Regions from separate parts of the Chryseobacterium hilariae genome, predicted to be linked through region 2. Evidence: riboswitches for the same ligand, from Rfam matches in the RefSeq annotation. Region 2 holds a riboswitch; each other region holds the start of a gene.
What was found. A riboswitch is a leader RNA that binds a small molecule or an ion and turns the genes downstream of it on or off. The one in region 2 is predicted to bind cobalamin.
Positions count from the first base shown of each region.

Region 1: another riboswitch for cobalamin. It lies ahead of metE (5-methyltetrahydropteroyltriglutamate--homocysteine S-methyltransferase); the one in region 2 lies ahead of ACMGDK_RS10840 (TonB-dependent receptor plug domain-containing protein).
Region 3: another riboswitch for cobalamin. It lies ahead of ACMGDK_RS08005 (TonB-dependent receptor plug domain-containing protein); the one in region 2 lies ahead of ACMGDK_RS10840 (TonB-dependent receptor plug domain-containing protein).

Region 1 is NZ_JBLFFJ010000001.1:264,581-268,865, reverse strand. It holds gene ACMGDK_RS01255 (Lrp/AsnC family transcriptional regulator) at 1-137, opposite strand, end outside; gene ACMGDK_RS01250 (carboxymuconolactone decarboxylase family protein) at 242-715, shown strand; gene ACMGDK_RS01245 (Lrp/AsnC family transcriptional regulator) at 767-1,228, opposite strand; cobalamin riboswitch at 1,383-1,567, shown strand; gene metE (5-methyltetrahydropteroyltriglutamate--homocysteine S-methyltransferase) at 1,862-4,192, shown strand; gene ACMGDK_RS01235 (NADP-dependent oxidoreductase) at 4,248-4,285, opposite strand, start outside.
Region 2 is NZ_JBLFFJ010000003.1:289,716-294,000, forward strand. It holds gene namA (NADPH dehydrogenase NamA) at 1-477, opposite strand, end outside; gene ACMGDK_RS10835 (cytidine deaminase) at 576-1,058, shown strand; cobalamin riboswitch at 1,292-1,466, shown strand; gene ACMGDK_RS10840 (TonB-dependent receptor plug domain-containing protein) at 1,498-3,357, shown strand; gene ACMGDK_RS10845 (DUF5074 domain-containing protein) at 3,370-4,285, shown strand, end outside.
Region 3 is NZ_JBLFFJ010000002.1:248,401-252,685, forward strand. It holds gene ACMGDK_RS08000 (YncE family protein) at 1-28, opposite strand, end outside; gene ACMGDK_RS08005 (TonB-dependent receptor plug domain-containing protein) at 25-1,998, opposite strand; cobalamin riboswitch at 2,165-2,351, opposite strand; gene ACMGDK_RS08010 (transporter) at 2,520-3,521, opposite strand; gene ACMGDK_RS08015 (cytochrome-c peroxidase) at 3,518-4,285, opposite strand, start outside.

The DNA of each region.
Region 1 (4,285 bases), on a different contig from region 2:
GTAAGGTTCTGTACTCTTTCTTTTGTAGCCGATTGAGAAAGAGAAATTTTGCGCCCTATTTCAGCATAGCTTAGCCTGGAATTTTCAGTCAGTAACCGTAAAATTTTATGGTCAAATTCGTCTAAAACGATTTTCATTGTACTTTGAAATTAAATCAGTTGAAATCTTCAAAATTATAAAATTTAACCATGAAATCCATTTTAAAATCACATGAATTAGACAGAAATTTGACATAAAAAATATGACAACAATTGAATTTTCAGACAATGGAAATACACCATTTGAAAAGTTAATCGGGCACAATCCGGAAATACTTGCAAACTGGAATTCTCTTGAAGAGACTTTCTTTAAGAATACAGCATTAGATCCCAATTTACTCGAGCAGGTGCGAAGAACCATGGCTTTTGGCAATGGCTGTGAATACTGTATGGTAAAAGGCGGAAGACCCAATTTCAGTCAGTCAGATCTTAAAATTTCCGTAGCCGTAAGCTTCGCAGAGCTATTCTCTAAAGATCACCGTTCCATACTCAAGAGCCATTTCAGCATGTTGAGAGAATTCTTTTCCGGAAAAGAAATTTCGGAGCTCTGCACCTTTATCAGTTTTATCAGTGCTTCCCAAAAACTGGGGAAAATATTTAATCTGACTGAAGAATATCAACAAAATGCAGTAGTGAGAATGGAGCAGTTAATTTTATTTAAAGATCAAAAAATTTAATGATTTAAAGATTATAATGGCAGTATCCGCTGAGGTACTGCTTTTTATTTTCTATATACTCACTCCGTGAATATTCTTAACCTCAGCCATCACAAAAGTACTGTGTGCACTTCCGATGGAATCCAATGAGCCCAGCTTATTAAATACAAAATCCTGGTAATGTTTCATATCTCTTACCTGAACCTTAAGGAGAAAATCGAAGTCTCCTGAAATATTATAGCATTCAGCAATTTCATCAATCTGTAAAATATCTTCTACAAGCTGATTTCCTACAGAACGGTCATGGATCTTAAGCTTGATTTGGCAAAAAACTGTAAACCCGCGATTCAGTTTCTCTGCTTCCAGAACGGCTGCATAATGCTTGATATATCCTTCTTGCTCAAGTCTTTTCATCCGTTCGAAAACAGGTGAAGGTGAAAGATTGACTTCTTTTGCAATCTCTTTTACAGTCAATTTCGCATTCTTTTGCAGGATTCTAAGCAGTTGAAGATCCCTTTCATCCAGTCTTTCCACAGAATAATATTCTTTTTGAGGTTATATTTTTCAAATGTACAGAATATTTAACTTTAAAAATACAGTCAAACCAAACTATATTCCTAATTATTATAATTCAGCCAATCAATTCACTTTAATTAATACCTTTGACACAGATTTTGTTCTTTAACATACTTCATCAAACAGAAGAGGTTTTACATAACGTAGATTAATAGGGAATCGTGTGAGAATCACGAGCTGTCGCGCAACTGTAAGTAGCACACCAAAAGTTTTTATCCGGGAGATCCACTGCCAACAGCGGGAAGGATGATAAAGACCGTTACAAGCCAGGAGACCTGCCTGTTCTGAATTGACAATGCTTTCGCGGTCTGAAGCTTTAGATCATACAGATGATACTTTTGAATGTATTGGGTTTTAAATTTAATTTTTGATTTAAACGCAAAGTTTTTTTATGTTGGCTTTTTATTATATAAGGAACCCAATTTAAAACTTTGCTTCAAAAATAAACCTTTAAGCCAATTTTTCTTATTTGACAGAAAAATCACGTCCTAATTGTATCTCTTCTATTTCTAAAATTACTTTCTTCGGCGGCATTGTGAAGCATCTCTAGAGAACTTTACCCTTATTATTTAATTAAAAGTTAAAAAGAAAATGCAAACACACCTACTTGGCTATCCGCGTATTGGTAGCAACAGAGAACTCAAAAAAGTCTGCGAGCAGTATTGGTCAGGCAAAGCAACATTAAATGAGCTCCTGGAAACCGGAAAAAACATCAGCCTTCAAAATTGGAAACTTCAACAAGCTGCAAGAATTGATCTTGTTCCCTGCAACGATTTTTCTTATTATGATCAGGTTCTGGATATGACCCTGTCTGTCGGGGCCATTCCGGAGCGCTATAAAGAAATTGCCTCAAGAGCATCCAATTCTGAGCTTGATCTGTATTTTGCAATGGCAAGAGGCTATCAGAAAGACGGTCTCGACATTACCGCCATGGAAATGACAAAATGGTTTGATACGAATTACCATTACATTGTTCCTGAATTTCATAAGAACCAGCAGTTCAGGTTATTTTCCAAAAAGATCATCAGTGAATTCGTCAGTGCAAAACAAGCCGGAATTAATGCCAAGCCAGTCATCATCGGTCCTCTCACCTATCTTCTTCTGGGAAAAGAAAAAGAAGAAGGTTTTGACAAGCTTGATCTGGCTCAAAACCTGCTTCCTGTTTATCTTCAGATTTTAAAAGAACTGGAAAATCACGGTGCCGAATATATTCAGTTTGATGAGCCTTTTCTGGCATTAGATTTAAATGAAAAAGCAAAGGAAACCTATCAATTTATTTACACCGAAATCAGGAAACAGTTTCCCAATTTAAAGTTCATCGTGACCACTTATTTTGATGGATTACAAGATAATCTTTCATTAGCGGCTTCCCTTCCTGTAGATGTCCTGCATATTGATCTGGTACGTTGTCCTGAACAGCTGGATGAAGTTTTAAATGTTATTCCTCAAACATTAAGTTTATCCTTAGGTATTATAGACGGGAGAAACATCTGGAAAAATGATTTTGAAAGATCATTAGGCTTCATCGAAAAAGCAGTATATGCGATTGGTTCAGAAAGAATTTTCATAGCCCCTTCCTGTTCTCTGCTCCACTCACCTTATGACCTGGATCTTGAGACAAACGAAAAGACATTATCTCCTGAAATTAAGCAATGGATGGCTTTTGCCAAACAAAAAGTTGATGAAGTTGTAGCCTTGAAAAAGCTGGCTTCAGGAAAGGCAGATTACCAGGCTTTACAACAATATGCAGAAAATAAAAAGGCCGTTGAAACCCGCAAAACCTCAGCATTGATCCACAATCAGGATGTAAAAGACCGTGTGGATGTAACCACTGAAGATGATGCGAAAAGAAACAGCCCGTTCAGCATAAGGAAAGAGGAACAGCAGAAAATTCTACAGCTTCCTTTGTTTCCTACTACAACAATTGGCTCTTTTCCTCAGACTAAAGAGGTTAGAGCATGGAGGTCGAAGTTTAAAAAAGGTGAACTGACCGCTGAGCAATATGATGATCTTCTTAAAAAAGAGACAGAAAGAACGATCCGCTGGCAGGAAGAAATCGGCATTGATGTGCTGGTTCACGGAGAATTTGAGCGTAATGATATGGTGGAATATTTCGGGGAACAGCTTTCCGGGTTTGCTTTTACTCAAAACGGATGGGTTCAGAGCTACGGCAGCCGATGCGTAAAACCTCCGGTGATCTATGGCGATGTTCACCGTCCGCATCCGATGACGGTTTACTGGTCCCAATATGCCCAATCTTTAACTCAGAAATGGGTAAAAGGAATGCTTACAGGTCCTGTAACGATTCTTCAATGGTCTTTTGTACGTGATGACCAGCCTCGTTCTCTTACCTGTAAACAGATTGCACTGGCAATCCGTGATGAGGTGAATGATCTTGAAAAAGCAGGAATCAGAATCATACAGATCGATGAACCGGCTATCAGAGAAGGGCTTCCGCTCAGACGATCCGAATGGCAGCAATATCTTAAATGGGCTGTAGAAGCGTTCAGGATTTCATCTTCCGGTGTGGAGGATGCAACGCAGATCCATACGCATATGTGCTATTCTGAATTTAATGATATTATCCAGAATATTGCTGATATGGATGCCGATGTGATCACGATAGAATGCTCAAGAAGCCAGATGGAACTGCTGAATGCTTTTGCAGATTTCAAATATCCGAATGAGATTGGTCCGGGAGTTTACGATATCCACTCGCCAAGGGTTCCTTCAAAAGAAGAAATGGTTGAATTGCTGAAAAAAGCGCAAGCCGTTATTCCTGCACAGCAGCTTTGGGTAAACCCTGACTGTGGTTTGAAAACCCGCCATTGGGATGAGACTGAAAAGGCGTTGATTGCCATGGTAGAAGCTTCAAAAGAAGCCGCAAAAATTTTTGATAAAGAAGGAAATTTAGTTAAATAATAGGATTTGTGCAGGAGTTTTTAAGCTCCTGCTTTTTTTGTTTTGGTCAAAAAAATTATAGCATCTTTATGACTACTTTTCCTTTTGCATGGC
Region 2 (4,285 bases):
AGCTCTTTTCGCTGCTTCTTTAAAGTTCTGTACCTGTTCCTTAATCTCGTTAGCAGTCAGAACATGCGGAATCCTTTCAGTAGGATGGTAAGGAATAGGACTTGGCGCTACGGTTTCCCATCCTTCTTCAACAGGGATCTGCAGGTTATTCCATGTAGAACCTTTTCTTCCGGCATGGGCAAGCTGGATCCCTATTTTACTTTCTGAACGGGAATGAACAAAATCAACAATTTTTCTAAGCTCTTCCGCCTGCTGATCATTCCAGATTCCCATACAGTGGTTGGTAATTCTTCCGCGTGGCTCTACTCCCGTAGCTTCAACCATGATAAGGCCTGTTCCGCCCTGGGATCTGCTTCCATAATGTACAAAATGGAAATCATTAGCCAATCCATTGTCGCATGAATACATACACATAGGAGACATTACCCATCTGTTTTTCAATTCTATATTTCTAAATTTTACTGGTGTGTATAACATTTTACTTTTTGATTTTCAATTTAATGATGAATAAAAAAAACATTGTCGAAGTGATGAAAAAGAAGTAAATTTGGCCCCCTTTTTAGTCTTACTAATATATGAAAAAAGACATACAGATCAGTTACGAGCATTTTAAAAACAGCAGTGAACTGAACGATATAGAAAAAACCTTATTTGAGAGAGCGATTCAGGCCCGTGAAAATGCTTATGCGCCCTATTCGAATTTCCTTGTAGGATGTGCCGTTTTACTGGAAAACGGTGAAATTTATTCCGGTAACAACCAGGAGAATGCAGCCTATCCATCGGGGTTATGTGCAGAAAGAACGACTCTTTTCTGGGTGGCAGCCAATTTTCCGGATGTCAAGGTAAAAAAGATCTTTGTCGTTGGAGGTCCTAAAGAATTTCATGAGAAAAATCCTCCGATTCCACCTTGTGGAGCCTGCCGGCAAAGTTTAATAGAATATGAAACGAAACAGAACGAAAACATCATCCTTTATTTTTCAAGCATGAATGATGAAGTGGTGAAGGTACATTCTATTAAAGACCTGCTTCCTTTCTATTTTGATTCATCGTTTTTGTAAAGGTGAAATTTTGTGAATAGGAAATTTTGGTTGATGTGAATAGTGAATTTTGCTTTGCAAGTGAATTGTTAATTTAAGAATTATTTTCAATTTTGTACTGTCATGTTCAATACTGATCATTTATACATTTATAAATTTCCTTGCGAAGCAAAATTCACTATTCACTATTCACTATTCACAATTGACCACTCACAATTGACTTTTTGTCTTTTTGTGCAATAAATTTAAAAAGTTATCTTTGCAAAAATTTTGGTTTCCAGCATTTTGGAAATAATAGGGAATTGGGTGTAACTCCCAAACTGTCCCCGCAACTGTAAATCGCAATAAGATTTCTGCAAAAAACCACTGTTTATACGGGAAGGTGCAGAAAGCGAAAGTCAGGAGACCTGCCAAAATTATAACTCAAAACGTATTACTTTCGGAGGAAAAGTAAAATAGTATGGATATAAAAAGGTCTTTATTACTGCTTTGTTCGTCTTACGGCAGCTTTCTCTTCGGACAGGAGAAAGCGGTTGACACCATTTATATTTTTGACAGCCAGATGAGCAAGGTAAAGCTTTTCCATCCGGTACGTACGATCACTCCAAAAGATCTCGAGAAAAACTCAGCTAATCTTTCTGAACTTTTACGCTTTCAGTCTTCTATTTATGTGAAAGAAAATGGCCGTGGGGCGGTTTCTTCGCCTTCATTCAGGGGAACAACAGCTCAGCAGACCGCTTTTGTGTGGAACGGAATTAATATTAATTCCAGCTTTCTAGGACAGGGAGATGTGAATAATATTCCACTTTTCGGATATGACCAGATTGATATAAAAGCTGGCGGAGGCAGTGTTGTTTATGGCAGCGGGGCTATTGGAGGAAGCATTCATTTAAATAATATTCTGGATTTCAACAGGGGCTTCAAGGGTTCTGTTTATTCGGAGGCGGGCTCTTTTGATACTTATAATAATTTTATGCAAGCTTCATTCAGCAATGATAAATTAAGCGTTAAGGTTTCGGGAAGCTATTTTACAAGCCAAAATGATTATAAAGTCCCAGAGTTTGTTGTAGGAAGCACGGGATTTTATAATGTTAACGGCAGATATTACAATACTTCAGTTAACATCGGAGCTTCTTATAAAATTGCTGATCATCAGACTATTTCATGGCAGAATCAGATGTTCGATGCGTCACAGCATTATCCTGTTTTTGAACAAATTGGAAACAGAACAAAATATAACGCGCAGACTTTGAGAAGCCTGATCGCATGGGATATCAATAAAAGTAATCTTTCAAACAGCTTAAAAGCGGCTTATACGGAAGATAATTTTCAGTATTTTTCAGATCTTAACCAGCCTAAAACAAGTGGTGCAGAGGGAAAGAACTATATTTTCAAAAATGACTTCAACTATTTCATCACTCCAAAAATCAACATTAATGTTATTGGGGAATTCCAGGTGAATAAGGGTGAAGGCTATCAAGCAGAAAAAGACAATCAATCCGGAATTGGGGTTATCAGCAGAAATGTAGGTTCTCTATCCGGCTTAATCAGATATTTTGCCACGAAGGAGCTTCGTTTTGAAGCCGGTATCAAGAAGGATTTTGTAGAGGATATCTCTTCTCCCCTTCTGTATTCTTTTTCGGGAAAATGGGATGCTTTACAATGGTACCGTATGGGAGTCAATTTTTCAAGAAATTTCAGGTATCCTTCTTTTAATGATCTTTACTGGCAGCCGGGAGGAAACCTGGATCTGCTTCCTGAAACGTCCACGAACATTGACATGAGCCATGAGTTCAGCTTAGGAGATTTTAAAATTACATTGAGTCCTTATTATATGGACATCAAAAACCTCATCAACTGGCTTCCTACACCTTACGGATACTGGGCTCCTGTGAATACGTACAGAGTTGAATCTTACGGGCTGGAATCACAGGTTAAGTGGAATAAGAAATTCGGAAAACATGCTTTAAAGCTGGATGCAGGGTACACTTATTCGAAATCTGTCAACAAGAATACTGAAATGCAGATGATGTATGTTCCGATCCATAAAGCTGTCGGAAATATCGAGTATGGCTATTCATTCTTTAAGCTATATGCACAAGGGCTTTTCAACGGTCTTACCTACACAACTACGGATGAACAAAGATCTACAGCTATTGATCCTTATTTTATTTTAAATACCGGAATTTCCGCCTCACTTTTCAAGAAATACACTTTAGGATTTAAAGTGAACAATGTTACCAATACATTTTATCAGACGGTATCTTTATATCCGATGCCTAAGAGAAATTACAGTATGTACGCAACTATTAATTTTTAACTTAAAAATATTATGAAACTGAACAAAATTCTACCTCTTCTTTTTTCTTTTACACTTCTTTTGGGCATCGTGTCCTGTAGCAGTGATAATAATGATGAGCCGGAAATATTCTATGGCAATGGTTTTTTAATCGCTAATGAAGGTACTTTCGGAAAACCTGAAGGTGACGTAACGTTTGTAAGTGCAGACCTGAACCTTAAACAGGATAATGTTTTTGCCCTTAATAATGGAGGAGCAAAATTAGGTGACGTTTTACAGATGGTTGCTTTCAATGGTGAAAATGCATATCTGTTATTGAATAATTCCAATAAGATCCAGATCGCAAACCGCTATAACTTTAAAGCGAATGGCGAGATTACCGCTGAACTTAATGCTCCCCGATATATGGCTTTTGCCAACAACAATATTTATGTAACGAATGATAAATATTTAGGAGCCAAGTATGTAAGCATCTATAAAGCTTCAGACCGTTCTTTCATCAAAAAAATCACTTTCACAGATGCTGCTGAAAGAATTGTAGAAGCGGGAAACAATATTTTTGTTCAGAATGCTTCATTTGGTTTTGGAAATAAGATTACTTATATCAATACTTCTACTAACGATGTTCAGTCTACGATCACGCTGCCAGCAGGAAACATCAACAAGATCATTTCAAGCAACCAAAATGTGTATGCTATTGCTGCAGGAACTGCTGATTCTTATATTTACCAGATCTCAAGCACAGGAAGCATTACAAAAACAACTACTTTAACAGGTATTGCCAATGCTACGAACCTTGAAATTGCCAATGGTAAGTTTTATTTCACTTCAGGGAAAAACGTTTACAAGATGGATATGAGCGCTGCAACAGCACCTACATCGCCGCTGTTTACTGTAGCGAACAGTGTTGATGCGTATTCTGCTTTATATGGTTTCAGTGTGATCAATG
Region 3 (4,285 bases), on a different contig from region 2:
CCAGCAGGCAAAAGTTGAGTTTTTTCATAATGTAAAGCTTACAATAAGTTTAAAATTTCTTCCGGGCATCGGATAATTCCTGACCACATCATAGTATTGATTAAGGACATTATTGACTTCAAAACCGGCTTTAATCTGATGAGAATGCCAGTTGAATTTTTTCTGAACGGATAAATCATGGGTGTACCATGGCTGAAGATAATTGGCTTTGATATTATTCAGCTGGGCATCATAGCGCTCTCCGGTGTACATAAAACTGTAATTGAAACTCCAGTCTTTATAGTCTGCCATCATGGTAAAGGTCAATGCATGCCAGGGCACATAGGAGATCTGGTCCCCGTAATAATCGTCACTTTTATCAGTATAGTCTCCAGCACGCTGATAGGTATAGCTTACCAAAGGTTTCAGTTTCAATTTATTAATATCAAATTCAGCCTGAACATTCACGTCTGCCCCGATGATTTTCACTTCACCCAGGTTCACCATCATCCACCTGAAAAGATTGGTAGTAGGAACGGCGATAATCTTGTTTTCTACTTCATTATAATAGCCATCCACTTTCACATAGATTCCTTTAAAAACTTTATGGTCATAGAGTTTCTGATAGGTAAAACCGGCATCGTACTGATTTGTATATTCCGGTTTCAGCATAACATTCCCGATCATCGTGTAGTATAGATCATTGAAAGTAGGCATCCTGAACACTCTTTTGTAGAAAGTCCGTATGGTAAGATCTTTGGATTCAAAAGGCTGATAGCTCAGGAAAGCGGAAGGAGTCCATTCGGTTTTATCGGGAGATTTTGCATTCATTTTCACTTCTTCATGCACAAAAGTTCCCAGAACATTTCCCAAAAATTTAAACCGGTTCCACTGATAGGTTGTGGCCAAAGAAACGAGCGAAGTATATCGTGTAGGATATGAAAAATCCCTTAGGCTGGCATCCAGATTATTATACTGAAAGTCAAAGCTTGCACTTACATCCCAGTTTTGATTAATAGAATACATATTGGAACTGGAAAAATAAAGTTCTCTCTGAACATACGAATTATCTATCGGCAGAACGGTTGTTGCCACATTCGCCGTATCTAAAAACCGGGTGTAGTCATAGGCAAATTTAGCTTTGAACTGTGTTTCGAATTTTGGAAACAGCTTTTTACGGAAACTGGCCTGGACAAAATAATTTTCATCCAGCATCTGCTGACCTTTAGGCGTGAAATTATTATTAACAATAGCCGTAGGAACTCCACGATCGGAAATATAGCCGTATCCGCGTACACTCCAGCTTCCATCATTAATGGCTCCGTTTAAGGCACCTTCAAAACGTTTCGCCCGGATGTAGGAATCATATCTTCTTGCAATGGTATCATTGGCAACAGATCCGTCAGAATTTTTCTTTTCGTATTTATACTTATACAATCCATCGCTTTGTACAAATTCCGAGCTGAAACTTGCCGAAATTCTCTCTGAAAGCTTCTGTTCCACACGGAAGGAAGGGTTAAATAAACTGATGGTGCCTAATTTCAGCTTAAGCGTCAAGTTGGTCTTCTGATTCCCTTTAAAAACAGGTATTTTAGGTTGAAGATAAATAGATCCGGAAGATCCGAAATCCTTTGCAGGCTGAAAAATTTCACTTTTCTGACCGTTGTATAAAGAAATGGCTTCAAGATCATCCAATGAAAACTTTCCAAGATCCACTATTCCGTTCTGTACATTTCCCAGCTGGATGCCGTCATAGAAAACTCCCACATGCTGGCTTCCCATACTCCGGATATTCACCGTTTTCAGGCCGCCCATCCCGCCATAATCTTTGATCTGAACTCCTGAAAAATACCGTAAAGCATCGGCCACCGACTGACTGTTCAGCCTTTCAAGCTGTTCGCCGGAAAGTACCTGTGCAGGAAGAATTTCTTTAAAATCTTTTTTGTAAAGCTGGATAGGAAGAATAGTTTTCTCCCTGATTGTGTCTCCGGATTGAGAGAATATAAGTTGAGATGCCATCACAAATAATGTGATAACTCCTTTTTTAAACTGTGAAGCAGTACATTTTCTGACCATTAGCTCATTGAGAATAATGCTGACGCTAATGGATATAAGATAGCAAAGATAAAGCGCAGCTGTTACTGCACAGAATCGTTGTTGTCCTAAGCTTTATTCCACGAAAGCATCAAACGTTTATCTTCTGGCAGGTCTTCTGACTTACTCCGTTTTTGAAATCCTTCCCATTAAAAAAAACAGTGGATATACTCTTCAAAAACTTTGATGTGGAGCTTACAGCAGCGGGTCTGTCCCGGATTTTCACCAGGTTCCCTTTTAAGTGCTTTTCACAGCGCACCAGATTGCGGCAAAGATAGAAAATAACTTAATATATGCAATAACGGCATAATAAATTAATTCTCAATACGATGAAAAACAGCAGATAGATTAGAAGATGTATGAAAACCGGTGGCTTCGGGAGCCTCAGCCACCGGTTTTTAGAAATTACAATAAATTATAAAATTGATTTGTATTGTAATGAACATTCAAGAACCCTGACTTGGTGGCTGAGGGTCCGAAGCCACCATGATATTAAATTCCAAAATTGATAAAAACACTGAACCTGGATTTTGCTTCAATATCACTCCTGCCAAATTAGAATATGCAGGCAACATGACTTCACCACCCAGACTGAACTTTTTATACGAAGCCTCGAAACCGAGTTTTCCATATAAAGCACTTCCGGCTGTGTTAGGCAATGCCTCATCAAACTGTTTGTTTTGATCATAGACTTCACCCTGAAGTCCAGCCTTGGCAGAGAAAATGGTCTTTTCATTTCCTGCAAGCTGATAAAAACCTGTTGCAGCGTAATTCCACTGGTTTCCAAAACGGTAATTCTTTTTGTTTTCGGTTTTTACCGTGTAATCTGTGTTGATCAGTACAGCCAGTTTATTCTTTTGAAACTTATAGTTTAAAGCAGCCTGATAATCCCAGCTTCCCGTTCCCAGCTGAAAACTTGGATTGACGCCGGAAGCCCCTTTTTCATCAAATTTTCCCAAAGGAATTTTCACCCCTAAACCTCCGTTGAACTGATGAAAATTATCTTTGGAACTGATGATCCGGTAGATTCCCATCAAGTTCAGATCTCCGATACCATTAATGTTGATATCACCCTGCATGGTTCTCTTCTCATGAAAATGAAATGGCAGGCTGGCGTATACACTCAGCTTTTCTGTCAATGGAATTTTTCCCCAAACCTGCAGGGTATTGAAATACTGATCCTGTGTAAGATCTTTTACAAAAAGGTTTTCTTTGGCTTTATAATGCTGGACAAAATATTTGATCCCGATAAACTGCGGGTTCAGCAAAGACTCAAAACCGGAAGATCCGTTTCCTGCCGCACAGCCGCAAGCATCACAGTCATCAAATACAATACTGTTTATAGGATCTGCGATATACAGGCTGTCGTTGATTGTTTTAGCCTGAGAAACCCATGATAGTGTCAGGCTCAGTATAAAAATTATTTTTCTCATGTTCATGATGCTCATTCTGCAAATTTTGGATTAGAAATAAAGTTTTGATCGGATAAGGTTTTTAAAAAGGCGATGATCAACTGCTTTTCCTGCGCATTCATAGCAATTCCGACATGTCCGTTCTGTTTCAGCTGCGGATCCAGATTGGGATTGTCTTCCACACTATCGGAATAGAAATTAAGAACCGCGCTCAGCGTGTAAAATCTTCCGTCATGCATATACGGTGCAGTATATTCCACATTTCTGAGGCTCGGTACCCGGAATTTCATCCAGTCGTTCTGATCAAGAGTTACGCGATGACGTCCTGCATCTTTGAACTGGACATTAAAATACATCCCTGTATTCCTGAAGCTTTCATCCGTGAAAAATTCTCCGCTATGGCAGGAAGCACACTTCTGGCTAAAAAGGGCCATTCCCTGAGATTCCTCAGAGGTGAAGTTTTCTTTTCCCTGTTTAACTCTGTCGTATTTAGAATCTGCGGAAATCATGCTTATCATAAACTGTGACAAAGCCTTCAATACTCTTTCACCGGTTATGTTTTCGTCACCATAAGCTTCTATGAAAAGCTTTTTATACTTCGGATCATTTTTTAATTTAGAAATTACTTCAGGCATGGAGCTGTCCATTTCATTGGCATCCGTGATCGGAATGATCGGCTGTTCGTTCAGATTATGAATCACGCCGTCCCACATATACCTTTTCAGGAATGCCATGTTCTGAATGGGTGGTGCATTACGGATTCCAATTCTGTCATCAACACCATGGCTCACCGTATGACC